2 regions of the Thioalkalivibrio sp. ARh3 genome follow, and region 1 is predicted to be linked to the other one. Evidence: riboswitches for the same ligand, from Rfam matches in the RefSeq annotation. Region 1 holds a riboswitch; the other holds the start of a gene.
What was found. Region 1 has a riboswitch for cobalamin ahead of C995_RS0111430 (porin). Riboswitches for the same ligand answer to the same signal wherever they lie in the genome.
Positions count from the first base shown of each region.

Region 1 (15,862 bases):
CGCTGCAGCAGACCCGCTGCCTGTCGGTGCACGGCCGGCCGATGGAGGCGCTGCGGCCCTGGCTGCATGACGGCGCGCGACTGCTGATCCTGAGCCGCGACGGGGATACCCCGGCGGAACTGGCGCACTGGCTGACCGGGCTCGGCTTCGGCGATTCCACCCTGACCGTGCTGCAGTCCCTGGGTGCGGACCGCGAGGCGGTCGTCCGCGCGCGCGCCGGGGCCTGGCCGGAGGTCGCGATCGAGGCGCTGAACACCGTGGCGCTGGAGTGCCGGGCCGATCCGGCGGCGCAGGTGCTGGCTGCCAGTGCCGGCCGGCCGGAGGCGCAGTTCGAGCAGGACGGACAGATCACCAAGCGCGAGGTGCGGGCGGTGGCGGTGGCCCTGCTGGCGCCCGGGCGTGGCGAGCGGCTGTGGGACGTGGGCGCCGGCTCCGGTGCCATCGGCATCGAGTGGATGCTGGCGGATCCGGCCAACACCGCCGTGGCCATCGAGCCGCGCGCGGAGCGCCTGGAACGCATCGCGCGTAACGCCCGTACGCTGGGGGTGCCGGCGCTGCGGCGCATCCACGGGCGGGCGCCGGAGGTATTGAAAGACCTGCCGCCACCCGACGCGATCTTCATCGGCGGCGGGCTGACCACGCCGGGGCTGGTGGAGCACTGCATCGGCCAACTGCGCCCGGGCGGGCGGCTGGTCGCCAGCAGCGTGACCGTGGAAGGGGACGCGGTGCTGGCGGCGGCGCACGAGCGCCACGGCGGCGAGCTCACGCGGATCAACGTCAGCCGCGCGGAGCCGCTGGGCGGCATGGCCGGCTGGAAGCCGCTGCGGCCGGTGACCCTGTGGTCGCTGCGCCGGAGCTGAGGGAAACGCCGAGCGGGGCGCGTGTCCGGGTGACCCCCGGCGTCGGCTTCGCCTCGGCCTGCACGGCCGGCGAGCTGGAGGCACTGGTCCGCGAGGTGCTGGCCGAGGCGCACGCCGTGTTGCGGGCGGGGGGCGGCGAGGCGATCGAGATCTGGCAGCTGGCGGCCCCGGGGCACAAGGGCGACAGCCCGGTGCTGTGGACGGCCGCGCGCGACCTGGAGCTGGAGCCGGTGTTCGCGTCGGCGGCCGCGCTGGCCGCGCGCGACGCTGCCTTGTCCACGGACTCGGCGCGCTCGCGTGCCGTCGCCGGGGTCGGTTCGGTGGCGGAGGCGGCGGCGCTGGCGGTGGCCGGCGACGGGGCGCGCCTGCTGCTGCCGCGGCGGCTCTCCGCGCGGGCGAGCTGCGCGGTCGCGGTGCGCACGGTGAACGGGACGGACGAGCTTTTCGAGGAGGGGTGATGACGGTTCATTTTGTCGGAGCGGGGCCCGGTGCGGCCGATCTGCTGACCTTGCGCGGGCGCGATCGCATCGCGGCCTGCTCGGTGTGCCTGTATGCCGGTTCGCTGGTGCCGGAGGCGGTGCTGGAGCATGCCCCGGAGGGGGCGCGCGTGGTCAACACCGCGCCCCTGACGCTGGACGCGATCATGGAGGAGATCGAACGGGCCCACGCGGCGGGCCAGGACGTGGCGCGCCTGCACTCCGGCGATCTTTCGGTCTACAGCGCGCTGGGCGAGCAGATCCGCCGGCTGGAGGCGGCCGGGATCGAGTACAGCATCACGCCCGGCGTGCCGGCATTCTCCGCCGCCGCCGCGACCCTGGGGCGGGAACTGACGGTGCCGGAGGTGGCGCAGTCGGTGGTGCTGACGCGCACGCCGGGACGGGCGTCCTCCATGCCGGAGCGCGAACGGCTGGCGAGCTTTGCCGCGACCGGGGCGACCCTCGCGATCCACCTGTCGCTGCACAATATCGAGACCGTGGTCGAGGACCTGCGGCCGCACTATGGCTGCGACTGCCCGGTGGCGATCGTCTTCCGCGCCAGCTGGCCGGACGAGACCGTGGTGCGCGGTTCGCTGGGGAATATCGCGGAACGGGCGCAGGCCCTGACCACACGGCGCTCGGCGCTGATCCTGGTGGGCCCGGCGCTGGACCCGGGCGATTTCCGCGACAGTGCGCTGTACGACCCGGCGCATGTGCGCCGTTACCGCGGCATGGACGGCGACTGAGTGTCGGACGGTTGATCAGGAACGGGGCCACCAGGCGGCTCCAGGTTAAGGCGTGATTCAGCGACGGCGGTAGTTGTCGTGGCACGCGAGGCAGTGATGGCGCACGCCGTTCAGGACCTCGGTTGCGCGCAGCTGGAATTCCTCGTCCTCCAGGTCGTCGGCCGCGTCGACTTTTCGTTGCAGCTCGGCCGTGGCCTTGCGGAACGCCGCCTTGTACTCGGAGAACTCCGGATCTTGCCAGGCCCCGGGTAGTGCCCCGTCCTCTCCGTCCCGTGCGGGCGTCTCCTGCGCGAACCAGGTTTCGATCTCTTCGGCTCGGCTGGCCAGTTCGTCGGCGAGTTTGGGCAGGCGCTCGGCGAAAGGGGCGTTGTAGCGCAGGATCTGCTCGAGACTACGGTATACAGCCGAAGTCCCCTGCATGCTCTGCTGACGAAAGCGCTGGAAGGCCTCGGTCGCATCCACTTCAGCGGGATCGTCCAGGGTCTCGTCATAGTCGCCCCAGGGACCCGGCATCGGGACAGTGACCTCCGCGGTGGCCGGGCTGCCGGCGGCAGCCAGCAACAGGATCGCAAAGAGGGTGGTTCTCAACGGGTGATGGATCGGTTGCATCTGGTTCATGTCGATTCTCCCGGTCATTTCTCAGAAGCGGAACTGGTGCTGCAGGTGCAGATCCCAGGCCGAGGTGTCGGTGTCGCGGTCCAGCCACATCAGCTGGGTCTTGTGCCGCTGGCCACGGTGATACCAGTTCAGGCCGGCACCCCATTCACGCTGCCAGCGCTCGTCAGTGCCAAGATCGTCGCCTGCGTCGTGGCGCAATACGGCGTGGCGCGCGGCGAACTCCAGTCCCTCCACCGGCAGCGACTGCGCCAGTTCCAGTTCGGCCCCCAGGTCGTGGTAGCTCGCGGTGCGGTCGGGGGAGACATCGCGGCGGAAGGCCGCCAGCGACAGCGAGGTATGGGCGAACTTGACCACCGCGTCGGCGGTGGCGGTGATCCAGTCGGCGCGTTGGTTGGCCACCGTGTCTTCGATGCCGCGGCTCCAGTCGCGCAGGTGGTTGCGGCTGGTGGCCTGTACGCCGGCGCCCAGGGCGACGGTGCGCTCCACGGCCTGGCCTAACGTGGTGTTGTCACGTGGGACTGCGCCGACCGGGGCCCACGCGCCGCGCGCGCTGAACAGGTGGCCGGATGTGGAGGGGCGATCGTCGCGCTGATCCAGACGCCCGCGACCGTCAAACACGCCGATGGCCCATGCCCTGTCGTCGCCGGCGCCGCCCAGCAGGGCGATACCGGTGTCGCGGCCGGCCGGCACCTCGAACTGGTTACCGGCGATGCTCAGTTCGGTGAACAGGCGGTTGGGGCCACCGATGTCCCCCGACAGGCCGAAGGGGACCGTAAACTGGCCAGCCCGCAGGCCCAGGTGTTCACCCATTGCGTACTGCAACCAGATGTCGCGCATGGACAGCTCGCCGCTGCTGAAATCCGGCTGCAGGCGAAAGCTCAGATCGGGGTGGAACAGGGTGCCCGAGGTGTCCAGCCAGGCACGACGGAAGTCGAATTCGCTGCTGGAGCCATCCGGGTCTCGTTCGTAGCTGTAGCGGCCCTGAATCAGCGGATCCAGGGTGACCTGCAGACCGTCTTCCGCGTCGCCGAATTCGAAACCGGCTTGTGCCGGCGCGATGCCCGCGGCCGTCATCAGGCACAGGGTGGCCAGGGCCGGGACGGCATGTTGCCCCGGTCGGAGATGGGTATGGGTCATTGTTGGGTTGCTCCCTTGGACGCGCGACCCCGCACGCCGTGGATGAAACGACGCCGGAAGCTGGGCAGGGAGCAGGGTAGGCCGGGTGATGCGAACACGCCGGTCTGGCCCGCTCGGCCGCCCACCGCGGCGTCGGGTGTTCTCCAGGCCGGTCTCCGGACTCGCGGAGGAGATGCGCGATGCATCCACAGCGGATCGCCTTCCCGCGGCATCCCGGGGATGCGCCGCAGTGGCATTGGATCCGCCCGTCTCCGCCTACCGTTGCGGGGGCAGCGCCGGCCTTGCGAATGTCGATTCGCGCACCGGCTTCCCGATTATCCCCGACGGTTGGACGCCGGGGCACCTGGAGAGTGGTGGACCGTAGTTGAAGGATTTGAGGGGGTCAAGTTTGTCCGGGTATCCCGGGAAACGGTGTAGTGGAGGCGAACCCGGCTCCCCTGAAGGCTGATAATTGATGCAGATCATCTCCGGGGCGGATTTTGATCGCGACCAGGTTCCCGCGTCTGTAGGGTGGGCTTTAAGTGGTTTGGACCGAGTCTATATCGGCCCTCACCGATATCCGCTTCTCAGATGTCTGTTACTCAAGGGAGACCTGTATGAAAACGCTTTCCGGATTCCGCATGACGGCGCTGGCGGCCTGCGCGGCCGTCGCATTCGGGGCCGCAGTTCCGGCCGTGGCCGATACCGACTATTCCGAATACCGCGACGTGTTCGAGCCGCTGCCGGCGCTGCCGCCGATCCCGGCGGACAACTCGATGACCAAGGAGAAGATCGAGCTGGGCAAGATGCTGTTCTTCGAACCGCGCATCTCCAGCTCCGGCGTGATCTCCTGCGCGACCTGCCACAACCCGGCGCTGGGCTGGGCGGACCGCATCCCGCGCGCGGTGGGCCATGACGGTCAGGTCGGCGAACGCAACACCCCGACCGTGCTGAATTCCGGCTTCTTCACGGCCCAGTTCTGGGATGGCCGCGAGGACGATCTGGAAGGCCAGGCGCTGGGCCCCATCCAGGACGCGATCGAGATGGCGATGCCGCTGGAGGAGGCGATCGCGCGCCTGGAGGAGTTCAACGAGTATCAGGAGAAGTTCGAGGCCGCCTATCCCGATTATGACGGCGACAACGTGATCAACACCGACCACGTGGCCAAGGCCCTGGCGACCTTCCAGCGCACGCTGAACACCCCGAACTCGCCGCTGGATCGCTGGCTGGCCGGCGACGAGGGCGCGATGAGTGATCAGCAGATGCGCGGGATGAAGCTGTTCGCCGATAACGGCTGCGTGGCCTGCCACAGCGGGCCGGCGCTGACCGACAGCAACTTCCACCGCATCCAGGTGCCGGGCTCGGAGGACAAGGGCCGCTATCTGGTCACCGAGGACGAGGCCGACAAGTACGCGTTCAAGACCCCGACGCTGCGCAACGTGGCGCTGACCTACCCCTACATGAACAACGGCGAGACCGCCACGCTGGACGAGGCGATCCGCATCATGGGGGAAGAGATGCTGGGCATGGAGTTCAGCGATGACGAGGTCGCGGACATCGAGGCCTTCATGCATGCGCTGACTGGAGAGATGCCGCGCTTCGACATCCCCGCGCTGCCGTAAACACGGGCGTGCGAGACTGAATCCTCCTTGTGGGGATCCTTGCAGGCCGGGGCTTTGTCCCCGGCCTTTTTCGTTTCCGGGCGGTCGGTCCACGGCGCTTCTGCTACCCTGTGCGCCTTTCACGACCACCGGAATCGAGTGTCTGACGCATGAGCTTTCGTACCCGTTTTGCCCCCAGTCCGACCGGCTATCTGCATATTGGCGGTGCGCGCACCGCGCTGTTCTCCTGGCTGTATGCCCGCCACCACGGTGGCGAGTTCGTGCTGCGCATCGAGGACACCGATCTGGAGCGCAGCAACGCGGAATCGGTCAACGCGATCCTCGAGGGGATGAACTGGCTGGGGCTGACCTACGATCATGGACCGTTCTACCAGACGGAGCGCTTCGACCGGTACCAGGAAGTGATCGACCAGCTGATGGCCGCAGGCCACGCCTATCGCTGCTACTGCACGAAGGAAGAGCTGGATGCGATGCGCGAGGAGCAGAAGGCGCGCAAGGAGAAGCCGCGCTACGACGGCCGCTGCCGCGCGCGCACCGAGCCGCGTGAGGGCGTGGAGCCGGTGATCCGCTTCCGCACGCCGGACGAGGGTGTGACCATCGTCGACGACATGGTGCGCGGCAAGGTCGCGTTCCAGAACAGCGAGCTGGACGACCTGATCATCGCCCGCTCCGACGGCTCGCCGACCTACAACCTGACGGTGGTGGTCGACGACATGGACATGGAGATCACCCATGTGATCCGCGGGGACGACCACCTGAACAATACCCCGCGCCAGATCAACATCCTGAAGGCGCTGGGTGTGGAGCCACCGCGCTATGGCCACCTGCCGATGATCATGGGTCCGGACGGTGCCAAGCTGTCCAAGCGCCATGGTGCGGTCTCGGTGATGCAGTACCGAGAAGAGGGCTACCTGCCCGAAGCCCTGCTGAACTACCTGGTGCGCCTGGGCTGGGCACATGGCGATCAGGAGATATTCTCGGTGGACGAGCTGGTGCGCCTGTTCGACATCCAGGACGTGAACCAGTCCGCCTCCGCGATTAACCCCGACAAGCTTCTGTGGCTGAACCAGCACTACATCAAGACGCTGGACCCGGATCATGTGGCGCTGGAGTTCGGCTGGCATCTGGGCCAGCTGGGCATTGACCCGTCCAATGGCCCGGCGATGCGCGATGTGGTGATCGCCCAGCGCGAGCGCGCACGCACCCTGCGCGAGATGGCCGAGAACAGCGTGTATTTCTACCGCGAGTTCGAGGACTACGACGAGAAGGCGGCACGCAAGCAGCTCACGGCCGACGCCGAGGCCGTGCTCCAGACCCTGCACGACGGTTTCAGCGCGCTCGGTGCCTGGGAGAAGGAGCCGCTGCACGAGGTTGTGCTGCACACCGCCGAGCGCCTGGATTTCAAGCTGGGCAAGGTCGCACAGCCGCTGCGTGTGGCCCTGACCGGCGGTACCGTGTCGCCGCCGATCGACGATACCCTGGTGCTGATCGGGCGCGAGCGGTCGCTGGCCCGGATCGACCGGGCGCTGAAGAAAATTTCGGCGGAGGCGGGTTGACACTCCAGGGGGTGCTGGCTACAGTACGCGCTCGCCTGACACGGGGCCATAGCTCAGCTGGGAGAGCGCCTGCATGGCATGCAGGAGGTCGGCGGTTCGATCCCGCCTGGCTCCACCAAATTCGGGTGTAAGCGAGATCACCGATGCATCGTTTTGGGGTTATATCCATCTGGGTGGGTTTGGTGATCGCAGTGATTGGACTGTTCGGCGGTTTCGGGCTGATGTTCACCGGGGAGCAAACCTGGTCCAAGCCCTTGATTGCGGCGGTTCCGATTGGATTTCTTCTGGTGTTTACCGGTTTGGTGACCACGATCCTGTATCGTGAGACCGCCGGAGGCAAAAGAAGCGGCCGGCCCCAGGGCCCGCCAAACTAGCAACGAGACGTTGCCTCTACGTCCCCATCGTCTAGAGGCCTAGGACACCGCCCTTTCACGGCGGCGACCGGGGTTCGAATCCCCGTGGGGACGCCATTATTCCGAGAAGGCCCGAACCGTAAGGTTCGGGCCTTTTCTTTTTTGTGGCGGGGGCGTTGATCAGGCGAGACGCGGGTTAGGCTGCAGTCTCTCCTCGGGCGCGTACCGGCGCGGGATGATGCAGTGGTTGATGCGCAAGAGTTCGCGCTCGCTCCACTGGCGCCAGACATCGTCGCGCGCAAAGCGAGCATAGTCGAGCAGGGTCAGCCGCTCGATGTTCGGGTTGCCGTGGTCGTGCGCCAGCCGTCTTGCCCGCTCCAGTTCCTGCCAGCCCTCGTCGTCGATGCTGTCGCTGCATTCGAGCAGTGCATGGGCGCGCAGCCGGCGAATCGCGGGCTCGAAACCATGGTCGCCTCGATTCAGGCAGTTCCTCAGCGCCTCGGTCGCGATTTCCAGGCGCTCTGACGGCTCGACGCCGGTTGCATGCAGTGCGTCGAGCAGGAACAGCTGAAAGATGGTGCTGACGCCGTCCATGATGTGACGCAGGGCTTCTGCCTGTTCCCGGAGTGGTGCCACGGCGGAGGTATCGCCTTGACGGGCGAGGGCCCAGTGCTGGAGTGCCAGGCCGGAGGCCCGCCAGAGTGGATAGTCGTAGGCGTCCGCGATCGCGAGCGCGCGGTGGGCGGAGGTCAGGGCCTCGTCGGGATCGTCGGCGAAGAAACCGAGCGCCGCGCGGAAGGCATAGACGAAGGCCTCGGTAGGCCGGTGCTCCAGCGGCGCGGCCTCGGCGCAGGCGGTATCCATTTCGTCCCAGGCGCGGGCATGGTTGCCGAAAAAGAGAAGCGTCCAGGCCATGAACCCACGCGCACTGATCGCGGGGTTCTCGGTATGGCGCGCGACGAGGTGGGGGTGGTCGTCCTCGCGGTACAGTGCAAGCGCCCGTGTCTGGTGTTCCAGGGCCAGCGGGAACTGGCCACTCCAGAAATGGGTGTTGCCCTGGACGTAGTGCGCGGCGATCTGCAGCAGGCGGTCGCTCGACTGCGCTGCGACCTGCTCCATGTCGTTGGCCAGGCGGTGGGCCTCGTCGAAGCCGTGCCAGGACCCCGCGCCGTGCCACAGGCCCCAGAGCACACGGAAGTACTGGACTGCATCGCGTTGGGGCGTGGTGACCCGCAGGGCCCGTTCGAAGATGGCGTGGACGGTGCGCGAGCCGTAGCCAAGTAGCGCGAGATTCGAGGCGCCGAGTCCCCCGAGGGCGCGCAGCGTTTGCTTGTCGCGTTCTCCCGAGGGTTCCCGGTCGGCGAGCTCGCGATCAAGGCAGATGAGGGCATCTTCGAAGTAGCGCGAAGCCTCCAGCAGCATGCCGCGCGCGAAAGCGGTCTCGCCCGCCTCGAGCCAGGCGGGCACCGCCTCATCCAAACGCCCGGCTTGATAGAGGTGGTTGGCGACCTGCCCCCAGTCGGTGTGGCTCGTGCCTTCATCATCGCGCAGGAGGTCGGCCAGCCGACCGTGCAGCCGCGTACGCTCGGTCAGCAGCATGGATTCATACGCGGCCTGACGGAACAGGGCGTGACGGAAACGATAGCGCACCCCATCCAGTACGCCGACGGGTTCGATGAATCCGCGGCCCGTGAGGCGGCTGAGCTGGCGCCGGATTGCGTCGGCCGGTTGTCCCAGCAGGTGACTCAGCATTCGGGTGTCAAAATCGCGCCCGATCACGGCCGCCGCATGGGCCAGGTCGCGTGAGGTACCGGTTTGTTCCAGGCGCGCCACGAGGAGGTTGGACAGGCCCGGCGGCAGGCTGTCGGGCAGGGCGCCGCTACGCGCCGCATCCAGGGTGTAGCGCGTCAGCTCCTCCAGAAAGAGGGGGACTCCCTCGCCGCGTTCGACGAGTTGATGGCGCAGGTGCGTAGACAGGCGATGCTGGGCATCGAGGCGCTCGATGATTTCGTGGGCGGCGGCCTCGGGCAGTGCGTGCAGGCGCAGATGCTCAAGGGCGACATCGCGCCAGTTGGAGCGAAAACTCATGCGCGCAGTGAGCACGACCATTAGCGGCTGCTCGGGCAGGTGCTGGTACAGGCGTCGGAGAAGCTCGGCGGTGCCCGAGTCCATCCAGTGCACATCGTCGCAGATCAGCAGGATGGGGCCACGCATTGCCCGACGCCGGGTGAGATCGACAAGCACATCGATAATGCGATCCCGGTCCAGCCCATTCGCAGCGAGGCGCTCGAGGTCGTTGCTGTCAGGGTGCGTGAGCCAGTGGGACAGGGTAGCGGCGGCGTCAGGATGAAGCGACTGCGTGGCGGCAAGAGCGTGCGCCAGGCGTCGCTCGCGGCTGGCATTCATCGTCCCGCGTCCAACCCATGTGGCGAGCGCCTGGCGCACGGGGGTCAGCAATTGCCGTGAACGGTCTTCGCGACACTTCAGCAGGAAGCGCGAGCGCGCCTGCCCGCGGATACGCTCGTCCAGGTGCCGGGCGAGACGGCTCTTGCCCAGTCCAGCCTCTCCCTGGATCAGCACGAAGTGCGGGGTGCGTTCATTGAGTGTCTGGTGCCAGACCTTCTGCAGGCGTTCAAGCTCCGCCGTACGCCCGGCCAGCGGGGTCAGCCCTCGGGCATGCTGTGCATCCACTCGATCCAGGGGCCCGGGGTTGCCGGTAACGCGCTGACTCCCCGCGAGTTCCCCCGTAGCGCCCTCGTGGGGGCTGAACAGAAAGTATCCCGAGACTCGCTGGTATACGGACGGGGATACCACGATCGTCCCTGTGTCCGCTGATCGCGCCAGCACCTGTGCACGCTGGCTAAGTTGGCCGGCGGGATCGGGGATATCCGGGTCGACGCCGGTTACGATGAGGTCGGTATCGACACTCATGCGGAGTTGGCAGTTGGCTGGGGCTGTCTGCAGGGCTTGCCAGGCGGCATGGACGGCATCCACGGTAGCCTGTTCGCGCCCCGCGGGATAGCCGAAATAGGCAAGAAGACCGCTGCCGGGTGCGCGAACGACATGGCCCCGGTGGTTCAGCAGGACCAGATCCAGTTGTTCCAGCGCGTGTTGCATGCGCTCGTGCTGCAATTCGACATCGAGATCCGCGTCCGGCTGGACCAAACAGGACACGACAGTGACACGGCGCCGTTCAGCGCGCAGGGCAGCCGTTTCGGATCCGGCATGCAGGGACGCCGGCGCTGTTGCCTTCGGGGTTGGGGTTGCTATCTCGTCGCGAGTGCGAATGAGCAGATTGCCAGGGTCTTCCCCTGTCTGTTGCTTCAGTCGCTCGAAGTGTTCCAGTGCCCGCTCGCGATTTCCCATGCCGGCCATCGTCAGCATGAGCAGGCGGTGGAGGGCTTTCTCGTGGGGCTCGAGCGCAAGCAGGCGCTGGAGCTCGGCAAGCAGGGATTCGGCGTCAGCGGAATGACAGAGGTCCGCGAGGTTTTCTTCGATCAGGGTGAGCAGTTGGGACCAGTAGTGCTCGCGCTGTGTCTGGGCCCAGGCGGCGAGTTCGGGTAGATCCTGAAGTGCCCGCACGGGCTGGAGGAACGGGCCATGGTATTGCCGGATCACCGCAAGGACTTGGGTGGCCAGCTGGTTGGGGCTCAGGTTGCCGCGGTCAGCGCGCAGGCGGCGCAGGGCGATCACGTCGATCTCGGCACCAGGCTGAAGCCGAAAATGGGCGTAGCGTGGCGTGGCCTCGAGCAGGCCAGGGCTTGGCCCGTCGGGCAGTTGTCGCCGCAGCTGGAAAAGCCCCTGGCGCAGGTTGACGCGCGCGCTGTCGCTGTCGAGCTCGGGCCAGAACAGGCGTGCCAGTTCCTGGCGGGGCACACGTCGTGGGCATTCAGCCGCCAGGTAGGTCAGCAATAGCCCCAGCTTGGTGCCGGACAGGGCCGCCACATCGCGGCCCTCGATCCGCACGCCGACTGTGCCAAAGGTCGTGATCTCGAGATGAGCCAACCATTCCCCCTGTCGCAAACGCCGGGCGCGTCCTGCCTGACGACACTGCCGCCGTTGCGGGTGTCCGGCCGGTTATTGCGCGCCTCGCCCGCGATGTATGACCGCAAAGACGATACCACGCGAATTGTAACGTTATTTGGGGTGTTGGGTCAGTCGATCCGGATGGTGGTGTAGCCCTGCTGCTCGTAGCCCATGATGGACAGGAAGGTATTGCCCACCAGGTTGATACCCGGAACCAGGTCTTCCTGCCCGAGATCGAAGCGGCGGGTGGCGATGTAGCAGGCCTCCATGTGGACGCCGTCCAGTTCCTGGATGTCGGCCAGACGGTCATGGATGTGGCGCACCGCCGAGACGTCCTCGATCTCCAGGTGGTCGGTATCGCGCGCGATCAGCGCGGCGGCACCCCCGCGAAACGCGAACACCATGTTCGGCTCCAGGCCTTGGCGCACCATGTCCTCGTAGGTCTCTTCGATGACGCTCAGCCGGGCAATCAGGCGTTCAGGGTCGCCGATGGTGATGTCCCAGAGGATCTGGCCGTGTTCCAGCCCCGCAATCGCGCGCTCGTCGGAAGGCTTTTCCGCCGCCGCCGGGCTGGCGAGCAGAAAAGCCAGCAGGACAGTGCCGAGAATGCCGATCAGCCGATACTTCATGGCGAACCCCTTGCCGACGCCAGGTCGGTTTCTGTCGTGACTATGCTCCGAGTTTAGGGCATGGGGCCCATCTGCACACGAGTCCCCATGCCCCAGACTCCTTCGGGGAGGAGCCGGGCTGGATGACCCCCCGCGGGCCACTTAGTGCCCGTGGTAGCCCTTGTGCAGGTACTCGACGCCCTCGAGGGTTTGCACCTGGATCTCTCGTACCGGGATGAAGCGCGCGGAGCCGGGCGCGACGATCTCCTCGGTCACGCGAATGCGGTAGGGGGCTTTGGAGTTCAGGATCTGCCCGACGTAGCGCTTGCCCTCATGGGTCACGCGTACCGGGGTGGTCTTGTCGTGGCGGCTGAAGTTGTAGCTAACACCTTTGGGGTAGTTCAGGTTGCGTTCGGAAAAGGTCATGTCTGGGCCTTGCTGGATTGATGTTCTTTAACGGGATGAAGTCTTCTTGATGGCCTCGAAGGCCTCCAATGCGGCCTGGCGGCTGGCTTTCAGATCCACGATCGGACTCGGATAGCCCTGGGTGCCGCCGGCGCCCGGGGCGTGAATATACCGTGTTTCGGTCTCCTTGAGCACCGGAAGAAAGCGTCGCACGAATCGCCCGTCCGGGTCGTATTGTTCCCCCTGGCGCTGGGGGTTGAAGATGCGGAAATAGGGCGCGGCGTCGGCCCCGCACCCGCCGGCCCATTGCCAGCCCAGGGTGTTGGAGGCGAGATCGGCGTCGACCAGGGTGTCCCAGAACCAGCGGGCGCCGTGCCCCCAGTGCAGCCGCAGGTTCTTGGTCAGAAAGGATCCCGTGACCATGCGCAGGCGGTTGTGCATCCAGCCGGTTTCCCACAGCTGGCGCATCGCCGCGTCCACGATCGGGATGCCGGTGCGGCCCTGTTGCCACGCGGCGAGGTCGGCCTCCGATTCGCGCCAGGGGAAATCCTCGAAGCGCGGGTTCATGGGCTGCTCCGGCGTGTGCGGGAAGTGATAGAGCACATGGTGCGCAAAATCGCGCCAGCCGAGCTCGCGCACAAAGGACTCGGGCCCCTTGTGCTCCAGTCTGATGCCGGCATCGCGCAGCGCGCGCAGCACCTGGCGCGGCGAGACCTCGCCAAAATGCAGGTGCGGTGACAGCCCGGAGGTGCCGTCCTGGTCGGGGCGGTCCCGGCTGTCGGCATAGTCCGTGATCGTCTGTCCGAGGAACCGCTCCAGGCGCTCCCGGGCGCCATGTTCGCCGGGCGTCCAGGTGGCGCGCAGACCGGCGGCCCAGTCGATTCGGGGCAGCAGCGCCAGGTCATCGAGCGTCAGGGAGGCCGGTGGTTTCTCGGGGTCCGGCAGACGGGAGGGGGCGGGGAGCGGGTCGTGTTCGATCCCGCGTTGCAGGCAGGCGCGCCAGAACGGGGTGAAGACCCTGTACGGGCCGCCCTGGCCGGTCTCCACTTCCCAGGGCTCGACCAGCAAGGCCGCGTTGAAGCTGCGAACCTCCAGGCCGTCGGCACGCAGCTCGGCCTTGATGCCCTGATCGCGCAGGACACGGGCCGGTTCGTAGACGCGGTTCCAGTACACGGCCTCGGCCTCGGTCTCGGCGACCAGCTCGCGCAGGGTGTCGAGGCTCGGGCCCGCGCGCACGACCAGAGGGCTTCCGGCCTCGTTCAGCGCCTCGTTGAGGGCCTGCAGGCTGTGGTGCAGCCACCAGTTGGAGGCGGCCCCGGGGGGCCACTGCAAGTCCTCGTCCGGGGCATGAATGAACACCGGGATCACGGCCCCGCCGCGTTCGACGGCGGCGTGGAGCGCGGGCTGGTCGCCCAGGCGCAGGTCCTGGCGCAGCCAGACGAGGGCAGGGCCGGTCATCAGAGGCGGTCTCCATGTCGCAGTCGTTCACGGATGGCGGCGGCCTGCACCCTGGACCACGAACGGGTGGTGGATCGTCTCAGGGCTGGAGTTGCCGGCTGAGGTGGTCCGCGGCTTCGAGCGGGGTCCTGGGTAGCACTTCGATTTCGCGCTGGTGTTCCATCTGCGAGAGTTCCAGGGCGGCGGAGCCTGCGAGATAGCAGCGCGGTCCAGGGTGGTCGAGGATCGCCTCCACGCGCGGAAGCTCGGGCGAGCGCATCAGTTGGGAGGACCCATGGATCACCAGTGCAGGGGCGTGGAGGTGCTGTACGAGCGTGTCGAGGGCCTCGGGGCTGGTTGCGTCAAACACCGAGACTGTTTGCACGCCACGGCGGGCGCAGGCCAGCTGCAGGAGCATGCCGCCGACCTGCTGGTGCCCGCCCCCGAGGACTAGGCAGGGGATTGCAGGACCTTCACAGGCCCGGATCGCAGCGCGTAATTGATCGGCGAAGGCTGTTGTTGCCCAGGAGGCGAATACTGCCAGGCGTATTTCTCCGTCGGAGGTGTGTCGCGATTCTTCTCGCAGACGCCGGTAGACTTCGAGAAATGCGCTTTCATGCACGCCGTCCCAGCCATGGCGCATCACCAAGCGTGCATAGGTGCGCTCCAGCTTGCCGGTATCCAGGTCCATGACGGAGGCATACAGCGTCTCGGCCAGCGGGTCGAGGGTGTGTGGAGCCACTCCGGGGCGGCCGATATCCGCATGTTCGTGCGGCGCAGAGGACTTGGTTGCATTACGCGGGGAGGAACGAGGCTCGCTTCTCGTGCTTTCGCTGGAGAGAACCCGATGGACCTGGGAGACCGGGATTCCCTGGTCAAGCAGTTCCAGGATGCGCCTTATGCGCGCGATGTCATCCGCGCTGTAGAGCCGGTGTCCCTTGGGTGTGCGCATCGGGCGGATCAACCCGTAGCGGCGCTCCCAGGCGCGCAGGGTTACGTCGTTTACCCCCGTTTCCGCGCACACGTGGCGGATAGGATAGAGACCTTCCTGTTCGGACGTGCCCACTTGTGTCGCACTGGTCATATTCGGATTGTACAGAATCTGTACGTTTCATGTACCTAGCATGGCCCGTGCAGAGCATCGGTTTGGCACCTGGGTTTCGTCAACCTGCCAGTCATTGGATGATGGCGATCGGTTGGGTTGTCGAGCGCGAGGCAGTGGCTATTGCGTCCTCCCGGCCGGGCACTGTCGGTCCGCTCGGGTGGAATGAACCCCGGAAGCGATCAGTCCCCTAACAATGCAGAGAGGATCCCAAACGGAGGCGACCATGTCGCAGGAAAGAAATGTTGCGGAGTTTCGGTGGATTCGAGGCGAATTCATGCTGGCTGCGGCGTCAGTTCTGTGCCTGGCCGTCGCCATGCCCGTGCAGGCGAACCCCGAAATGGCGGACAGCATTTCTCCGTACTTGCGCTTGCATGTAGACGACCCCGTCAAATGGCGGGCCTGGGACCCTGCATTGCTTGAGAAGGCCCGTGAGGAACAGCGCCCGCTACTGATCTCCAGCGGGTACTACTCCTGCTACTACTGTCATGTCATGCAGGACGAGAGCTTCAAGGATGAAGGCATTGCCGAACGCCTGAACGAGCATTTCATACCGGTCAAGGTCGATCGCGAGGTGAACGGAGCGCTGGACACCTATCTGCTCGAGTTCCAGCGTGCGACGGCCGGAAGCGCGGGGTGGCCATTGAACGTGGTGGTGACGCCCGAGGGTCATGCGCTGACCGGGGTGGTGTACGCCCCGCGCGATGACTTCGCAGAGTTCCTGGACGGCATCACCGAACGCCTGGAGGCGGATTACGATGCGTTGCTCGACCTCGCCCGCCGCGGCAGTGACGAGCTCTCCGAGCAATTGCGTAAGGGTGAAGAACCGATGTCCGACAGCCGGGCGGCGCGTCTGCCGCAGGTCCTGTGGACCGCCATGGAACGCGAGGCGGATGACCTCCAGGGCGGCTTTGGCAGCTCAACCAAGTTTCCGCAT
Region 1 covers NZ_KB897951.1:272,159-288,020, forward strand. Annotated here, with positions in the region: gene C995_RS0111410 (bifunctional cobalt-precorrin-7 (C(5))-methyltransferase/cobalt-precorrin-6B (C(15))-methyltransferase) at 1-860, shown strand, start outside; gene C995_RS0111415 (cobalamin biosynthesis protein) at 890-1,318, shown strand; gene cobM (precorrin-4 C(11)-methyltransferase) at 1,318-2,082, shown strand; gene C995_RS0111425 (cytochrome c) at 2,140-2,700, opposite strand; gene C995_RS0111430 (porin) at 2,722-3,837, opposite strand; cobalamin riboswitch at 3,966-4,199, opposite strand; gene C995_RS0111435 (cytochrome-c peroxidase) at 4,458-5,438, shown strand; gene gltX (glutamate--tRNA ligase) at 5,588-6,994, shown strand; tRNA gene C995_RS0111445 (tRNA-Ala) at 7,037-7,112, shown strand; gene C995_RS0111450 (hypothetical protein) at 7,138-7,368, shown strand; tRNA gene C995_RS0111455 (tRNA-Glu) at 7,389-7,464, shown strand; gene C995_RS0111460 (AAA family ATPase) at 7,528-11,352, opposite strand; gene C995_RS0111465 (hypothetical protein) at 11,502-12,002, opposite strand; gene C995_RS0111470 (hypothetical protein) at 12,144-12,407, opposite strand; gene C995_RS0111475 (deoxyribodipyrimidine photo-lyase) at 12,435-13,844, opposite strand; partial or broken gene C995_RS0111480 (helix-turn-helix-type transcriptional regulator) at 13,924-14,571, opposite strand; partial or broken gene C995_RS14495 (MerR family transcriptional regulator) at 14,649-14,925, opposite strand; gene C995_RS0111485 (thioredoxin domain-containing protein) at 15,203-15,862, shown strand, end outside.

Region 2 (15,862 bases), on a different contig from region 1:
GCGGCCGACCCCCGGGAGGGTACCGGCTGCCCTACAGGACAGAGCATGCAGCTTTGCGGTTTTGAAGTCGGCCTTGACCGGCCCTTTTTTCTGATTGCCGGCCCCTGCGTGATCGAATCCGAGGCGATGGCCCTGGACACCGCGGGCACGCTCAAGGCGATCACCGACGAGCTGGGTATCCCGTTTGTCTACAAGTCCTCGTTCGACAAGGCCAATCGCTCGTCGACAAAGAGTTTCCGGGGCCCGGGGATCGAAGAGGGCCTGCGCATCCTGGAGCAGGTGAAGCGGCAGTTGGGGGTTCCGGTGCTGACCGACGTCCACGAGGACACCCCGCTGGACGAGGTCGCGGCCGTGGTGGACGTGCTGCAAACGCCCGCGTTCCTGTGCCGGCAGACGAACTTCATCCAGAACGTCGCGCGTCAGGGGCGCCCGGTGAACATCAAGAAGGGCCAGTTCCTCGCGCCCTGGGATATGGGCAACGTCGTGGACAAGGCGCGCGAGGCGGGGAACGACCAGATCATGGTCTGCGAACGCGGCGTCTCCTTCGGCTACAACACGCTGATCTCGGACATGCGGGGTCTGGCCCAGATGCGCCAGACCGGTTGCCCGGTGGTGTTCGACGCCACGCATTCGGTCCAGCAGCCGGGCGGGCAGGGCGCGAGCTCCGGCGGGCAGCGCGAATACGTCCCTGTGCTGGCGCGGGCGGCCGTTGCCTCCGGGGTGTCGGGTCTGTTCATGGAGACCCATCCGGACCCGGAGCGCGCGCTCTCGGACGGGCCCAATGCATGGCCGCTGCCGCGCATGGCGGAGCTGCTGAGCACGCTCAAGGCGCTGGATGCCGCCACCAAGGCACAGCCGTTTGCCGAGGCCGAGTACGGGTTGGGCTGAGGCACGGTTACAGATCTAATAATTTCGTTTAACTTCCGCTTCCAACTGTCGAGGCGGATGGGTTTATTTTCAAGGAGAGAGCATGTCCCAGATTGCGGAGATTCACGCCCGCGAGATCATCGACTCGCGGGGCAACCCGACGGTCGAGGCCGACGTTGTCCTGGATTCCGGCGCCATGGGGCGCGCGGCGGTGCCATCGGGGGCCTCCACCGGGGCCCGCGAGGCACTCGAGCTGCGTGACGACGAGCCACGCTATGGCGGCAAGGGCGTGCAGAAGGCCGTGGGCCATGTGAATGGCGAAATCCGCGACGCCCTGCGCGGCATGGAGCTGGACCAGACGGCGGTCGACCGCCGCATGCTCGAGCTGGACGGCACCGAGAACAAGTCGCGCCTGGGCGCGAACGCGCTGCTGGCCGTGTCGATGGCGGCCGCGCACGCGCAGGCGGCGGATCGCGAACAGCCGCTGTTCGAGGCCATGGGTGGCGAGCAGGCGAATCTGCTGCCGGTGCCGATGATGAACATCATCAACGGCGGCGCCCATGCCGACAACAGCGTCGACATGCAGGAGTTCATGATCCTGCCGGTGGGTGCGGATTCCGTGCGCGAGGCCGTGCGCTACGGCGCCGAGGTGTTCCATGCCCTGAAGAAGGTGCTGGGTCAGCGCAACCTGGCGACGGGCGTGGGGGACGAGGGCGGCTTCGCCCCCGATCTGCCGTCCAATTCGGCCGCGATCGAGGTGATCCTCGAGGCCATCCACAAGGCGGGCTTCAAGGCCGGGCAGGACATCTGGCTGGGCCTCGACTGCGCCAGCTCCGAGTTCTATCGCGACGGCCGCTACCACCTCGACTCCGAGGGCAAGGCCTTCTCCGCCGACGAGTTCTGCGAGTACCTTGCCCACTGGGTCGACCAGTACCCGATTCTGACCATCGAGGACGGCATGGGCGAGGACGACTGGGATGGCTGGAAGGTCCTCACCGAGCGTCTCGGTGACCGCGTGCAGCTGGTCGGCGACGACCTGTTCGTGACCAATACGCAGATCCTGCAGGAAGGGATCGACAAGGGGGTGGCCAACTCGATCCTGATCAAGCTGAACCAGATCGGCACCGTAACCGAGACCCTGGAGGCCATCGAGCTGGCGCGCCAGGCGAAGTTCACGGCGGTGATCTCGCATCGCTCCGGCGAGACCGAGGACGTGACCATCGCCGATCTGGCGGTAGCCACCGGGGTTGGCCAGATCAAGACCGGTTCGCTCTCGCGCTCGGATCGCGTGGCCAAGTACAACCAGCTGATCCGGATCGAGGAACATCTGGGGTCCCGGGCGCGTTATCCCGGCATGGATGCCTTCAACATCCGGCGATAGGGCCGCGGTTGCCTCGTTTGCCACGGCCAAGGTGCGCAGCCTGCGGGGCGGTTCCTGTGCCCGGCCGCCAAGGGGACTTAGAATGCCGGGCATGGAAGCTCGACTCTCTCCCTGGCGGCTGGCCGTGGCGACCGGCCGCAGGAATCGCTGATGCGCTGGTTGCTGATCGGTCTGGCCGTGCTGCTACTGCTGTTGCAGTGGCCGCTGTGGCTGGGAGAGGGTAGTTGGCGCGATGTACGCGACCTGCGGGAGCAGGTAGAGGAGCAGCGTGCGGCCAATGCCGAGCTGGAACAGCGCAATCAGGCGCTGGAGGCCGAGGTACAGGACCTGCGTACCGGCACCGATGCAGTGGAAGAGCGCGCCCGCCGCGACCTGGGCATGATCCGCGAAGACGAAATCTTCTTCTTTGTGGTCGGCGAGGACGACGACCGGCGTCCAGTGCCGGAGCCGTTGCCAGACCCGGCGCGGGATGTGTCCCCGGGGCCCGCCGAGATCCCGGACCGCGAACGCGAGCCGGCAACCGATACGCTGCCACCCGAGGATCCGTTTGATGGCTGATCCCGACACCAACAACCCCTCCGCGGAACCCGCCTACTGGGCCCTGATCCCGGCGGCCGGCGTGGGCCGGCGCATGGGCTCCGATCGACCCAAGCAGTTCCTGACGCTGGGGCCGCGCACCATCCTGTCGCATACCCTGTCGATCTTCCTGGAGCACCCGCGCATTCGCGGCGTGGTGCTGGTGCTGGGGCCGGATGTGGACCCGGACGCGCTGGATCTCCCGTTGGCGGGGGGCCGCCTTTTTCGTGTCGCCGGCGGCGCCGAGCGGGCCGACTCGGTCCAGAACGGACTCGATTTTCTGCAGGAACGGGCCTCCCCCGACGACTGGGTACTGGTGCACGATGCGGCACGCCCCTGCCTGCCACGCGCGGACCTGGACCATTTGCTGCAATCGCTGCGGGATGACCCGGTCGGCGGTCTGCTGGCCACACCCAGCACCGACACGGTCAAGTGGAGCGACGAGTATGGGCGGGTCGAGCGCACGCTGGAACGCGAGCGCGTCTGGCGTGCGCTGACACCGCAGATGTTCCGTCTCGGCATGCTGCGGGAGGCCAACCGGGCCGCGCGCCAGGCCGGACACCCGGTTACCGATGAGGCCAGCGCGATCGAATGGCATGGCGCCCGTCCGCGTCTGATCGAGGGCTCGATGATGAACATCAAGATCACCCGGGCCGAGGATCTGGAGCTGGCCCAGCTGTACCTGATGCAGCAGGGGCGTCTGGACGGGGGGTTCCGGCCATGAGCCGCATGCGCGTGGGGCAGGGCTTCGACGTGCACGCCTTCGGGCCGGGCGATCATCTGATCCTGGGCGGTGTGCGTATCCCGTTCGATCACGGCTTTGTCGCGCATTCCGATGGCGACGTCCTGTTGCACGCGATCTGCGATGCCCTGTTCGGGGCCGCGGGCCTGGGGGATATCGGCCGCCACTTTCCCGATACCGACGAGCGCTTTCGCGGGGCGAACAGCCGCGACCTGCTGCGCGAGACCCTGCGCCGCGTCCAGGAGGCCGGGTGGCGTCCGGTGAACGTGGATGCGACCGTGATCGCACAGGCGCCGAAGATGGCCCCGCATGTCGCGGCGATGGAGGACCATATCGCCTCGGACCTGGGGCTTGCGGCCGATTGCGTGAACGTCAAGGCGACGACCACCGAGCACCTGGGCTTCACCGGGCGCGGAGAAGGCGTGGCGGCCCAGGCAGTGGTGCTGCTGGAGCCTTCCTCGGGGTTGATGCAGGTATGACGGCGGCTCGATCCCCCAGTGTGCTGGGCCTGGATCACGTCAGTGTCGTGATCGGCGATCTGGAGGCGTCCGCGCGGTTCTATGGCGAGCTCCTGGGGCTGCGCCCCGTGGAGCGTCCGGATCTCGGCTTTCCGGGGCTCTGGTATGACCTGGGTGGCGGGCAGACCCTGCACCTGCTGGGTGTGCCCAATCCGGACGCTACCGAACGCGACGTGCGCGGCGGTCGCGATCGCCACCTGGCCTTGCGCGTGCGTGGTCTGGACACCTTGCTGCAACGCCTGGAGAACGCCGGGCACCCGGCCGATCGCAGCCAGTCCGGGCGACCGGCCGCGTTCGTCCGCGACCCGGACGGCAACACCGTCGAACTGATCGAGGCGGGCTGACACCGCGCGGGTGCGCCGCGCCGAAACCCCCGCTGCACGAGGAGGGAACATGGACGGCGAGTACATCCTGGCCCTGGATCAGGGCACGACCAGCTGCCGGGCGATCCTGTTCGATCATGAGGCGTCGATCATCGGTGTCGCCCAGCGCGAGTTCACCCAGCATTACCCCCAGCCCGGCTGGGTCGAGCACGACGCGATGGAGATCTGGGGCACCCAGATCGGGGCGGCGCGCGAGGTGCTCGAGACCCGTGGCATCAAACCGTCCCAGCTGGCGGCCATCGGCATCACCAACCAGCGCGAGACCACCGTGGTCTGGGACCGCGAGACGGGCAAGCCGATCCACCCGGCGATCGTCTGGCAGGACCGGCGCACTGCGGGTTTCTGCGACGAGCTGAAGGCGCGCGGGCTGGAGGAGACCATCCGGGAACGCAGCGGGCTGGTGGTGGATGCCTACTTCTCCGGAACCAAGCTGCGCTGGCTGCTGGATCACGTGGACGGTGCGCGCGAGCGCGCGGAGCGCGGCGAGCTGCTGTTCGGCACCATGGATACCTGGCTGATCTGGAATCTCACCCGAGGCGAGCGGCATGTAACCGATGTCTCCAACGCCTCGCGCACGCAGCTGTTCAACATCCACGAGCTGGACTGGGATGACACGCTGCTGGACGAACTGGAGATCCCGCGGGCCATGCTCCCCGAGGTCCGGGGCTCCAGCGAGGTGCTCGGCCATACGGGCACCGAGATGTTTGGGGCCCACGAGATCCCCATCGCCGGCGTGGCCGGCGACCAGCATGCGGCGCTCTTCGGGCAGACCTGCTTCGATCGCGGCATGGCCAAGAACACCTATGGCACCGGCTGCTTTCTCCTGATGAACACCGGCACCGAGCCGGTCACTTCGCACTCGGGTCTGCTCACGACCGTCGCCTGGAGCGTCGATGGCCAGGTCGAGTATGCGCTGGAGGGCTCCATCTTCATTGCCGGTGCCGCGATCCAGTGGCTGCGGGACGAGCTCAAGCTGATCGATTCGGCCGAGGACTCGGAATACTACGCGAGCAAGGTGGAGGACTCCGACGGCGTCTATGTCGTCCCGGCATTCGCGGGGCTCGGGGCTCCGTACTGGGACATGTATGCCCGCGGGGCGATCTTCGGGCTGACGCGCGGCACGCGCAAGGAACACATCACCCGCGCCACGCTGGACTCGCTGGCCTACCAGACCAAGGACGTGATCGACGCGATGGAGCAGGACTCCGGCATCGCGCTGAAGGGCCTGCGCGTCGACGGCGGTGCGGTCGCCAACAACGTGATGATGCAGTTCCAGGCCGACATGCTCGGGGTGAATGTCGAGCGCCCGGTGGTCACGGAATCGACTGCCCTGGGGGCCGCCTATCTGGCCGGGCTGGCCGTGGGCTTCTGGACGCGCGACGAACTGGCGCAGAAGAGCCAGCTGGACCGGGTATTCGAGCCGCAGATGGATGCGGCCACCCGCGATCGCTATTACCGGGGCTGGAAGAAGGCCGTGAAACGCACGATGGGGTGGGCGCGCGAGGACGACCACGAGGCGACCGACTAGCGGGCGGGTGGTCGGGGGAGCTGGCTGGCGTGGGCAGGGGCTTCGCCGCCAAGGCGGCTCCCACAGGGGGCAGTGGGTAGAGCGATGACTTTTACCCGGCGCTACCCTGAAGTCTGTGGGAGCGGGCTTGCCCGCGAAAGCCCCTGCCAGAGCCAGACCCTGCCGGGTCAGCCGATGCTGGCCGGCTCGGCCGCGAGCCGGCCGGACTGGTAGTCGCTGATCGCCTGCTCGATCTCGTCCGAGGTGTTCATCACGAACGGGCCGTAGTGGGCGATCGGTTCGCCCAGCGGGCGGCCCTTGAAGAGCAGCACCCGCGCATCCTGCTGTGCGATCAGGTGGATCTGCGTCTGCCCGCTCCAGGTGCCCAGCTGGCCGGTCTTCAGCCCGGTGAGCTCGCCGTCGTAGACATAGGCAAGCACCCGGTCGTCCAGCTGGACGGCCAGCGACAGGCGGTAGCCGGCGGGCAGGCTCAGATCCGCCATGGCCGCGCCTTCGCCGATCTGTTCCAGCGGGCCTTCGGTATCCCCGGCGCTGGTCTGCCAGGAGCCGGCAATCGCCTTGAAGTGCAGCGGGCCGTCGTCTTCCGGCAGGTGGCGCATCGCGTCGGCGCGCACGTCGCGGTACCGCGGCGGGTCCATCTTGCGCCGCGCCGGCAGGTTCACCCAGAGCTGGAAGCCGTGCAGCCCGTCCGAATCCAGCAGGGGCATCTCGGAGTGGATGACCCCGCGCCCGGCACTCATCCACTGGGCCTCACCGGCCTCCACACGCCCCTGGTTGCCCATCGAATCCTCGTGGGTCAGGCCGCCGTGGACGAGGTAGGTCAGCGTCTCGAAGCCGCGATGCGGGTGGGAGGGGAAACCACCGATGTAGTCCTCCTTCGAACTGGCCTTAAGCTCGTCGAGCATCAGGAAGGGGTCCAGGCCGCCGCCAAAGTCATGGATGCGGCGAATCTTCACACCCGCGCCGTCCTGGGTCGGGTGGGCTGTGCGTACGCTGTCCGGCGGTGTGGGGGTCATGACTTCTCCTTGATGAACCCTGCAACCATACCGACCATAAAGGCAAAAGAAAATTGCATTCAGGGCCCGTCATGGGGCGGCTGCAGCGATGTCAGCTCCAGCCAGCTATCGGCAAAGAATTCAAGGCTCTCGACGAAATCCGGGTCGTGTTCCTGGCGGTTGATGGTCAGGTGCAGCATGACCGCCTCCGGGGTCGGCGGATGCCCGGTCGTCAGGGTCCAGGCGAGTGCGTTCGGGCAGCCCGGCAGGCTGAAGCGCACCCCGCCATTGATGCACTCGCGCCGGACACGAAACTCGCCCCACAGGCAGTAGACGACTCCGGCATCCGGCCCGGCATCCTCAACAAGCGTGTCGATAGCGGGGCAAAGCCGAGGCAGGGCCGGCACGGTCAGCTCGGCCTGCAGGGAATCGGTGCCAGCCCGCAGGGGCAGGGTGCGAAAGAATTCCACGGGGCGTCCTCGTTACGGGATGGTCGGCATGAAGACCGGCTGGCCGTCGATCTCGCCGGTGCTCAGCGGCTGGTTGTACAGCCGTTCCAGCGCGGACGGTACCAGCATCGTCCGTGTCGGACCCCAGCAGGCCTTGCCGTCGGGGAACATCAGCAGCAGGTGATCGCAGTAGCGTACCGCCAGGTTCACGTCGTGTAGCACCAGGATCGCGGTGCGGTCGTCCCGGGCAATGCCGCGTATATGGTCCAGCACCGCCACCTGGTGGTGCAGGTCGAGCTGGCTGGTGGGCTCGTCGAGCAGCAGGAGCCGCGGATTCTGGGTGAGTACGGTGGCGATGGCCAGGCGCTGGCGCTCGCCGCCGGACAGGGTGTCCACCAGGCGGTGCTCCAGCTCGGCCAGGTCCATCCGGACCAGGGCCGCACGGGCCTGGGCGTAGTCCTCGGCGGTCTCGATGTCCCAGGGCCGCAGGTAGGGGTGGCGGCCGATCAGGGCCGTCTCCAGTACCGTTGCCGGGAAGCCGTCGTGGTGCTTCTGGAACACCAGGCCCAGCTCGCGCGCAAGATGTGCACGCGAGTATTCGGGGAGCGGGCGGCCTTGCACATGGATCTCTCCGGCGCGGGCCGCGCGCAGCCCGCCCAGGGTGTGCAGCAGGGTGCTCTTGCCCGCGCCGTTCGGGCCGAGGATGCCCCAGCACTGTCCCGGGTTGATGGTCAGGTCCAGGGGCGCGCCGCTGGCGCGTTCCGGTATATCGATGACCAGATCGTGGGTCGCTAGAAGGGTGTCCGGCCCCGGCGCCTCGTGCACGCTCTCGGTGCCGGACGTGCGGGGATCGCCATGACGTTGGGGGTCGGCAGTGCGCGGCGACATCAGCGGCTCCGGTACAGCAGGAACAGGAATACGGGGACGCCCAGCATCGCGGTGATCACGCCGACGGGCAACTGCTCCGGGGCGATCATCGTCCGGGCGAGGGTGTCGGCCAGCGTCAGCAGGATGCCGCCGCCGAGTGCCGAGGCCGGCAGGATCACGCGCTGGTCGTTGCCGAAGATCAGCCGGAGCATGTGCGGCACGATCAGCCCGACAAAGCCGACCGCGCCGACCTGCATGACCGCCGTGGCGGTGATCAGTGCCGCCACGACATAGATCGTCCACTCCACCGGCCGTACGGCCACACCCAGTGCGGCCGCCTGCATCGGGCCCCGCGCCAGGACGTTCAGCGTCCGCCCCAGCGGCAGGGCCAGCAGTACGACCAGCACCAGCACGCCCCAGGCGGGGTAGGGGTTGCGGGCGTGGGAGACATCGCCCATCAGCCAGTACAGCATCCCGGGGAGCTCCGCGGTCGGGCTCACGGCGAGCAGGAAGCTGATCACCGCCCCCCAGCCGGCCGCCACGACCACACCGGTCAGCAGCAGGCGGGTCGGCGTCCAGCTGCCGGTGCCGTGCGCGAGGCCGAACACGATCACCGTGGACAGCAAGGCACCCGTGAAGGCGGCGACCGAGACCGAAAACATCGACAGGCCCGCGAGCATGGCCAGCAGGGCACCGACGGAGGCACCCCCGGAGAGGCCCAGCACATAGGGATCGGCCAGCGGATTGCGCAGCAACACCTGCATCAGGGCACCGGCGACGCCCAGCAGCCCGCCGGCGGCGAATGCGGCCAGGGCGCGTGGCAGGCGCAGTTCCAGTACCAGCGTATTGTGCAGGCGGCTCCCTTCGCCCTGTATCACGGCGAGCAAGTCCCCGGCGGGGATTGCCACGCTGCCATAGGCCAGCGCGACCAGGATCGCGAGCAGCGACACCGGGAGCAGGACCCCCGTGGCGAGGAGGAAGGAGCGCGTCACGGCTGGTCAGTCGTCCCGGCGTGAACGGGCCCGTTCCAGCTCTTCGCACATCAGCCGGGTCCCTTCGGCAATCCGCGGGGTGTGACGCTGGAGCAGCGACGGCGGGATGAAGAACAGGTTGTCGCGCTGCACCGCGGTCATGTCCTCCCATTGTTCCCAGGCAATCACCCAGTCCGGCCGGTCTTCGCCCATGCCGCCGCCGATGATCACCTCCGGGTCGGCCTCGATCACGGCCTCGCGGTCCATGCGCGGAACCAGACGGTCCAGGTGGCCGAACACATTCTTGCCCCCGCACAGGCGGATGGCCTCGCCGATCAGGTGATCGTCGTTGACCGTCATCAGGGGCTGTTCCCACACCTGGTAAAACAGCGGGACCGGGTCGCGGTCGGCATAGTCGAGCCGCAGCGTCTCGATTTCGTCGAGAAAGGCCTGGATCGCCGCTTCGCCGCGTTCGTCGGTACCCGCGAGCTGGGCCATGCGACGCATGCTGGAGGCGACGCCCTCGAAGCTGCGTGGTTCCGAGACATAGACGTTCAGCCCCAGGTCGCGCAGGCGCTCGATCTGCGAGCTGGAATTGCCGCTGCGCCAGGCGACCACCAGGTCCGGGTCCATTTCGACCACGCGTTCCAGGTCGATGCGGCTGTAGCCACCGACCCGCGGGATCTCCTCCGCGTCCGGCGGGAAGTCGCTGTGCTGTGTGACACCCACCAGCTTGTCTCCGGCACCGACGGCGAACAGGACTTCCGTGATGTGCGGGGCCAGGCTGACGATGCGTTCAGCGGGCCGGTCGAGCGTGACCTCGCGATCGTCATCGTCGGTCACTGTGATCGTTTCGGCCAGTGCCGGCGCCGCGGACAGGAGCATCGCGACAAGAACTATCAGCTGGCTTTTAGAGACCATTAAAAGCATTGAGTATCCGATGGTTGTCGATTGTTCGTAATGTAAAAAGTACGGTGATTCCGGTTCGGGACGCGGCCAGCGAAAGCGTCTCATCATAGCAGCAAGGCCAAGATGGTTTGGTGCCCAAATTGGTCGGGGGCGCCCTGAGCGCGTATCATGCTCCGCTTTCGTCAGGTGCCTGCAGTTGGCAGGTGAAACGGGAAGCCGGTGCAAGTCCGGCGCTGCCCCCGCAACGGTAAGCGAGCGGTAAATCGCTCGGCAGACTGGCCACTGGGTCCTGGGCCCGGGAAGGCGTCCGCCGATCGGCATTGTCCGACGCTCGCGAGCCCGGAGACCGGCCTGGCGGTGATTCATCCTGCGACCGTGCGGCGGGCAGCGGTCGAGGGCGCAGGCGTGCTTGCTTGATGCCTGTTCCTTCGTGTCTTCGCCGTGCCGTCGCCTCGACGGAAGCTCATGACGGCCCCAGACCCCAACCAGTCAGAAGAGAATCCCAACGCGTTCGCCTCGGCGGAGCGCGCGGCGGTCTATCGCGTGATCGGCGAGCGCCGGGACATGCGGCATTTCCGCCCGGACCCGGTGGACGCCGATACCCTGCGGCGCCTGCTGGAGGCCGCGCACCAGGCGCCCAGCGTGGGCTACATGCAGCCCTGGCGCTTTCTGCGGGTAACAGACGCGCGGCTGCGCGAATCGCTGCATGGCCATGTAGCGGCGGAACAGGCGCGCACGGCCGAGGCCTGCGGCGAGCGCGCGGCCGAGGTGCACCGGCTGAAACTGGAAGGCATCCGCGATGCCGGGGAGCTGCTGGTAGTCGCGCTGACCGACGGGCGCGAGCGCTACGTGCTGGGCCGGCGCACGATCCCGGAGATGGACCTGTGCTCGGCCGCCTGTGCGATCCAGAACCTGTGGCTGGCGGCGCGGGCCGAGGGCCTGGGCATGGGCTGGGTATCCCTGTTCGACCCGGACTGGCTGGCCGGGGAGCTGGGGATGCCGGAAGGGGCCTGGCCGATCGCGATTCTGTGCCTGGGTCATGTGGATGCGTTCTACGAGCGGCCGATGCTGGAAACCGAGGGCTGGGATCAGCGACGGCCGCTGGATGAACTGGTGTTCGAGAATCGCTGGGAACAACGGGATTCGAGTGCGGATGTGCCGCGCGCGGCTCGACGCCGCGCATGACCACCTTTGCACTGCTGGTCGCCGCGCTGGTGCTGGATCGGCTGCTGGGGGATCCGCGGCGTGGCCATCCGCTGGCCGGCTTCGGGACGCTGGCGGCCCAGGCGGAGTGGTTCGGCCATGCGGACTCGGTCTGGCGTGGCGGCTTCTGGGTGCTGGCGCTGGTCGTGCCCTTCGGACTCGCGGCCTGGTGGCTTAGCCGTCTTCCGGCTGGCTGGCTGGTCGAGCTGGCCGTGCTGTGGCTGGCGCTCGGCGGGCGCGGGCTGGAGGAGCACGCCCGTCGCGTGGCCGATGCCCTGCAGGCCGGGGACTTGCCCGGCGCCCGGGAGGCCGTTGGCATGCTGGTCAGCCGTGACACTTCGGAGCTGGACGCGTCGGGTGTTCGTGCGGCCACGGCGGAGTCGGTACTGGAGAATGGCAACGACGCGGTGTTCGCGACGGTATTCTGGTTCCTGGTCGCGGGTGCGGCGGGTGTCGTGGTCTACCGGCTGGTGAACACGCTGGATGCGATGTGGGGCTACCGCACGCCGCGCCATGCGCGCTTCGGGCGGGTCGCGGCGCGGCTGGACGATATCCTGAACTGGGTCCCGGCGCGCCTGACCAGCCTGGCCTATGCGCTGGCCGGGCAGACACGCACGGCGCTGCGCTGCTGGCGCGACCAGGGCAGACGCTGGAAGAGCCCGAACGCGGGGCCGGTGATGGCCGCCGGGGCCGGGGCGCTGGGGGTGACACTGGGCGGCCCGGCACGCTATGCCGGGGGTATCGAGGACCGGCCGGTTCTCGGTGCTGGCGCCGCCCCGGGTCCGGGCACCATCGACGCCGCGCTGCGGCTGGTGGATCGCGCGCTGGCGATTTGGCTAGTGGCCATCGCAACAGGAGTACTGATGCTTGTATTCGTCTAACGCCACAACCGAATCCGCGAGCGGGCCGCTGGAGCAGGTCCACGGGGGCGGTGTGCGTGCGGCGGCGGCGCATTACGGGATCCCCGCGGCGCATTGGCTGGACCTGTCCACGGGGATCAACCCGCACGGTTATCCCGTTGGATCGGTGCCCGCCGAGGTCTGGCAGCGCCTGCCGGAGGACGATGACGGGCTGGAGGCCGCGGCCCGGGCGTACTACGGCGCCGAATCGCTGCTGCCGGTCGCCGGTTCCCAGGCGGCGATCCAGGCGCTACCGCGGCTGCGCGGGAAGCGTGCGCGTGTCGGGGTGCTGGAGCCGAGCTACAACGAGCACGCCCGTGCCTGGCGGGCGGCCGGACACGAAGTGGTCGCGCTGAGCGAAGACGAGCTCGCCGGGGCAGCGGCCACGCTGGACGTACTGGTGCTGGTCAATCCGAACAACCCCACCGCCGCGTATCTCGACCCCGAGACGCTGCTCGACTGGCACCACACGCTCGCTGCGCGCGGCGGCTGGCTGGTGGTCGACGAGGCCTTTATGGACACCACGCCCGAGCAGAGCCTGGCCGGCTATACGCCGCGCGAGGGGCTGTTCGTGCTGCGCTCGCTGGGCAAGTTCTTTGGCCTGGCCGGGGCGCGGGTCGGCTTCGTGCTGGCCCGGGACGGCTGGCTGCGGCGTATCGCCGAGCTGCTGGGGCCGTGGAGCGTGCCGGGTCCCGCGCGGTGGGTGGCGCAGCAGGCGCTGGATGACCGGGCGTGGCAGACACAGACGCGCTGGCGGCTGCAGGAGGCCGGGCGCCGGCTCGAGACACTGCTGCGGGACGCCGGCTTGCCGCCGGCGGGGGGGACGGCGCTCTTCCAGTGGTGCAGGACCGAACGCGCGCAGGTGATCCAGGATGCGCTGGCGCGTCAGGGCATCCTCGTGCGTCGTTTCGACCGTCCCGCCAGCCTGCGCTTCGGCCTGCCGGGGAGCGACGCCGAGTGGCAGCGGCTGGAAGCGGGGCTACAACGGGCATGACCGGTACAACGCTCATGGTGCAGGGCACCACCTCGGATGCCGGCAAGAGCGTGCTGGTGGCCGGGCTGGCGCGGGTGTTGCACCGCCGCGGGCTGTCGGTGGTGCCGTTCAAGCCGCAGAACATGGCGCTGAACAGCGCGGTCACGTTGGACGGCGGCGAGATCGGGCGCGCCCAGGCCCTGCAGGCCGCCGCCTGCGGCCTGGAGCCGCATACCGACATGAATCCGGTGCTGCTCAAGCCCAGCTCCGATCAGGGGGCGCAGGTGATCATCCACGGCCGCCCGGCGGCCGAGCTGGATGCCCGTGCCTACCACGACTACAAGCCCGTCGCCCGCGAGGCCGTGCTGGCCTCGCATCGACGGCTGACTGCGCAGTATGCGCATGTACTGGTGGAAGGCGCGGGCTCGCCGGCGGAGATCAACCTGCGGGCAGGCGACATCGCCAACATGGGCTTTGCCGAGGCGGTGGACTGCCCGGTGATCCTGGTCGCGGATATCGACCGCGGCGGCGTGTTTGCGCATCTTGTGGGCACGCTGGCGCTGCTGAGCGAGACCGAACGCGCGCGGGTGCAGGGCTTCGTGATCAACCGCTTTCGCGGCGATATTTCGCTCCTGCAGCCGGGGCTGGACTGGCTGGAGCAGGAGACCGGCAAGCCGGTGCTGGGCGTGATCCCGTACCTGCACGGGCTGTACCTGGATGCCGAGGATGCCCTGCCGCGCGAGGCGGTGCCGGAGAAGCGTGCGGATGCCCTTAAGGTCGTCGTGCCGGCCCTGCCGCGCATCTCCAACCATACCGATTTCGATCCGCTGCGCCTGCACCCGGGTGTGGATCTTCGCTTCGCCGGCCCGGGCGAGTCGCTGCAGCCGGCGGACCTGGTCATCCTGCCGGGCTCCAAGTCCGTGCGCGACGACCTCGCCTGGCTGCGCGAGCAGGGCTGGGAAGGCGAGCTGCAGCGCCATGTGCGTTATGGCGGCAAGGTCCTCGGGGTCTGCGGCGGCTTCCAGATGCTGGGCCGCGCCGTACACGACCCCGACGGCGTCGAGGGGCGGGCCGGCTCCACGCCGGGGCTCGGCTGGCTGGACATCGAGACGCGCCTCGCACCCGAAAAGCACCTGGAGCGGGTTCACGGGGCTCGTATGCTGGGGCAGGAGGCCCGGGTGGAGGGCTACGAGATCCATGCGGGTGTGACGACCGGCCCCGGACTGGAGCGGCCGCTGCTGGAGCTACAGCATGGCCCGGACGGTGCGCGCAGCGAGGACGACGCAGTCGCGGGGAGCTATGTTCACGGGGTGTTCGACTCAAGTGCCGCGGCCGAGCTGCTGCTGCGCTGGGCCGGTATGAGCACGGGGACGGAGCACGGCGAAGACCTGACGACCGCACGCGAGCGTGGCCTGGAACGTCTGGCCGATACCCTGGAGGCGCATCTGGACCTGGAGCGCATCCTCGCGCTGCTGCGGGCAGGGAACACGGAGCCTGTGACATGAAGACGCTGGTGCTCGGCGGCGTGCGTTCCGGCAAGAGTCGGCTGGCGGAGCAGCTGGCCGATGCCAGCGGCCTGCACGTGACCTATGTCGCTACCGCGCGTGCCGACGACGCCGAGATGGCACGCCGCATCGAACGCCACCGCGCCGACCGGCCCGGTGACTGGGACCTGATCGAGGCCGATACCGGCCTGGCCGCTGCGCTGGAAGAGGCCGCAAGGCCAGATGAATGCCTGCTGGTGGATTGCCTGACGCTGTGGCTGACCCAGCTCCTGTGCACCGAGGACGAGGCCCTGATCGAACGCGAGCGGGAGGCCCTGATCGCCACCGTGCCGCGCCTGCCGGGCACCCTGGTGTTCGTCTCCAACGAGACGGGCATGGGCATTACCCCGATGGACGCGCTGTCCCGCCGCTTCGCCGACGAGGCGGGCTGGCTGCACCAGCGCCTGGCCCCGGCGATGGACCGCGTCGTCCTGACCGTTGCCGGCCTCCCGCATGTGCTTAAGGGTGACTCTCTGTGACCCGGGCGTGCCTTGCCGCGGCCAGGATGACGGGGATTCGCGGGCAAGCCCGCTCCCACAGGGCTGCCGCACATGCCCTTCTGGGGGAGGATTTGCTTGTGGGAGCGGGCTTGCCCGCGAAGCCTGATCGAAATAAGGAGAGCTCGTGACCGAAGACTGTGACTGGCTGCAGGTGCCGCCGGCCCCCCTGAGCGCCGAGGCGCGCCAGGCTGCGGCCGAGCGGCAGGCCCAGCTGACCAAGCCGCCGGGCTCGCTCGGGCGGCTGGAGGCGATCGCCGAGCGTCTGGCCGCCATGCAGGGCGTGGGTCAGCCCACGCTGGAGCGCGTCCATGTCGCGGTGTTCGCGGGCGATCACGGTGTGGTGGCCGAGGGCATTTCGCGTTTCCCGCAGGCCGTGACCGCGCAGATGGTCGCGAACTTCGCGAACGGCGGCGCCGCGATCTCGGTGCTGGCGCGGCACCTGGGCGCGTCCATCGAGGTGATCAACCTCGGTACCGTGGCCCAGCCTCCGGCCGTCAGCGGCGTGCAGCAACTGAACCTGGGCCCCGGCACCGCAAACCTGGCCCGCGAACCCGCGA
Region 2 covers NZ_KB897949.1:259,080-274,941, reverse strand. Annotated here, with positions in the region: gene kdsA (3-deoxy-8-phosphooctulonate synthase) at 46-888, shown strand; gene eno (phosphopyruvate hydratase) at 971-2,248, shown strand; gene ftsB (cell division protein FtsB) at 2,399-2,806, shown strand; gene ispD (2-C-methyl-D-erythritol 4-phosphate cytidylyltransferase) at 2,799-3,548, shown strand; gene ispF (2-C-methyl-D-erythritol 2,4-cyclodiphosphate synthase) at 3,545-4,045, shown strand; gene C995_RS0108210 (VOC family protein) at 4,042-4,428, shown strand; gene glpK (glycerol kinase GlpK) at 4,478-5,995, shown strand; gene C995_RS0108200 (pirin family protein) at 6,163-7,011, opposite strand; gene C995_RS0108195 (hypothetical protein) at 7,071-7,460, opposite strand; gene C995_RS0108190 (ABC transporter ATP-binding protein) at 7,473-8,327, opposite strand; gene C995_RS0108185 (iron ABC transporter permease) at 8,327-9,298, opposite strand; gene C995_RS0108180 (cobalamin-binding protein) at 9,305-10,198, opposite strand; cobalamin riboswitch at 10,354-10,556, shown strand; gene bluB (5,6-dimethylbenzimidazole synthase) at 10,652-11,371, shown strand; gene cbiB (adenosylcobinamide-phosphate synthase CbiB) at 11,368-12,270, shown strand; gene cobD (threonine-phosphate decarboxylase CobD) at 12,323-13,282, shown strand; gene C995_RS0108160 (cobyric acid synthase) at 13,279-14,766, shown strand; gene cobU (bifunctional adenosylcobinamide kinase/adenosylcobinamide-phosphate guanylyltransferase) at 14,763-15,284, shown strand; gene cobT (nicotinate-nucleotide--dimethylbenzimidazole phosphoribosyltransferase) at 15,430-15,862, shown strand, end outside.
Region 2: it holds a riboswitch for cobalamin, as region 1 does, so the genes downstream of both, bluB (5,6-dimethylbenzimidazole synthase) here and C995_RS0111430 (porin) in region 1, are expected to answer to the same signal.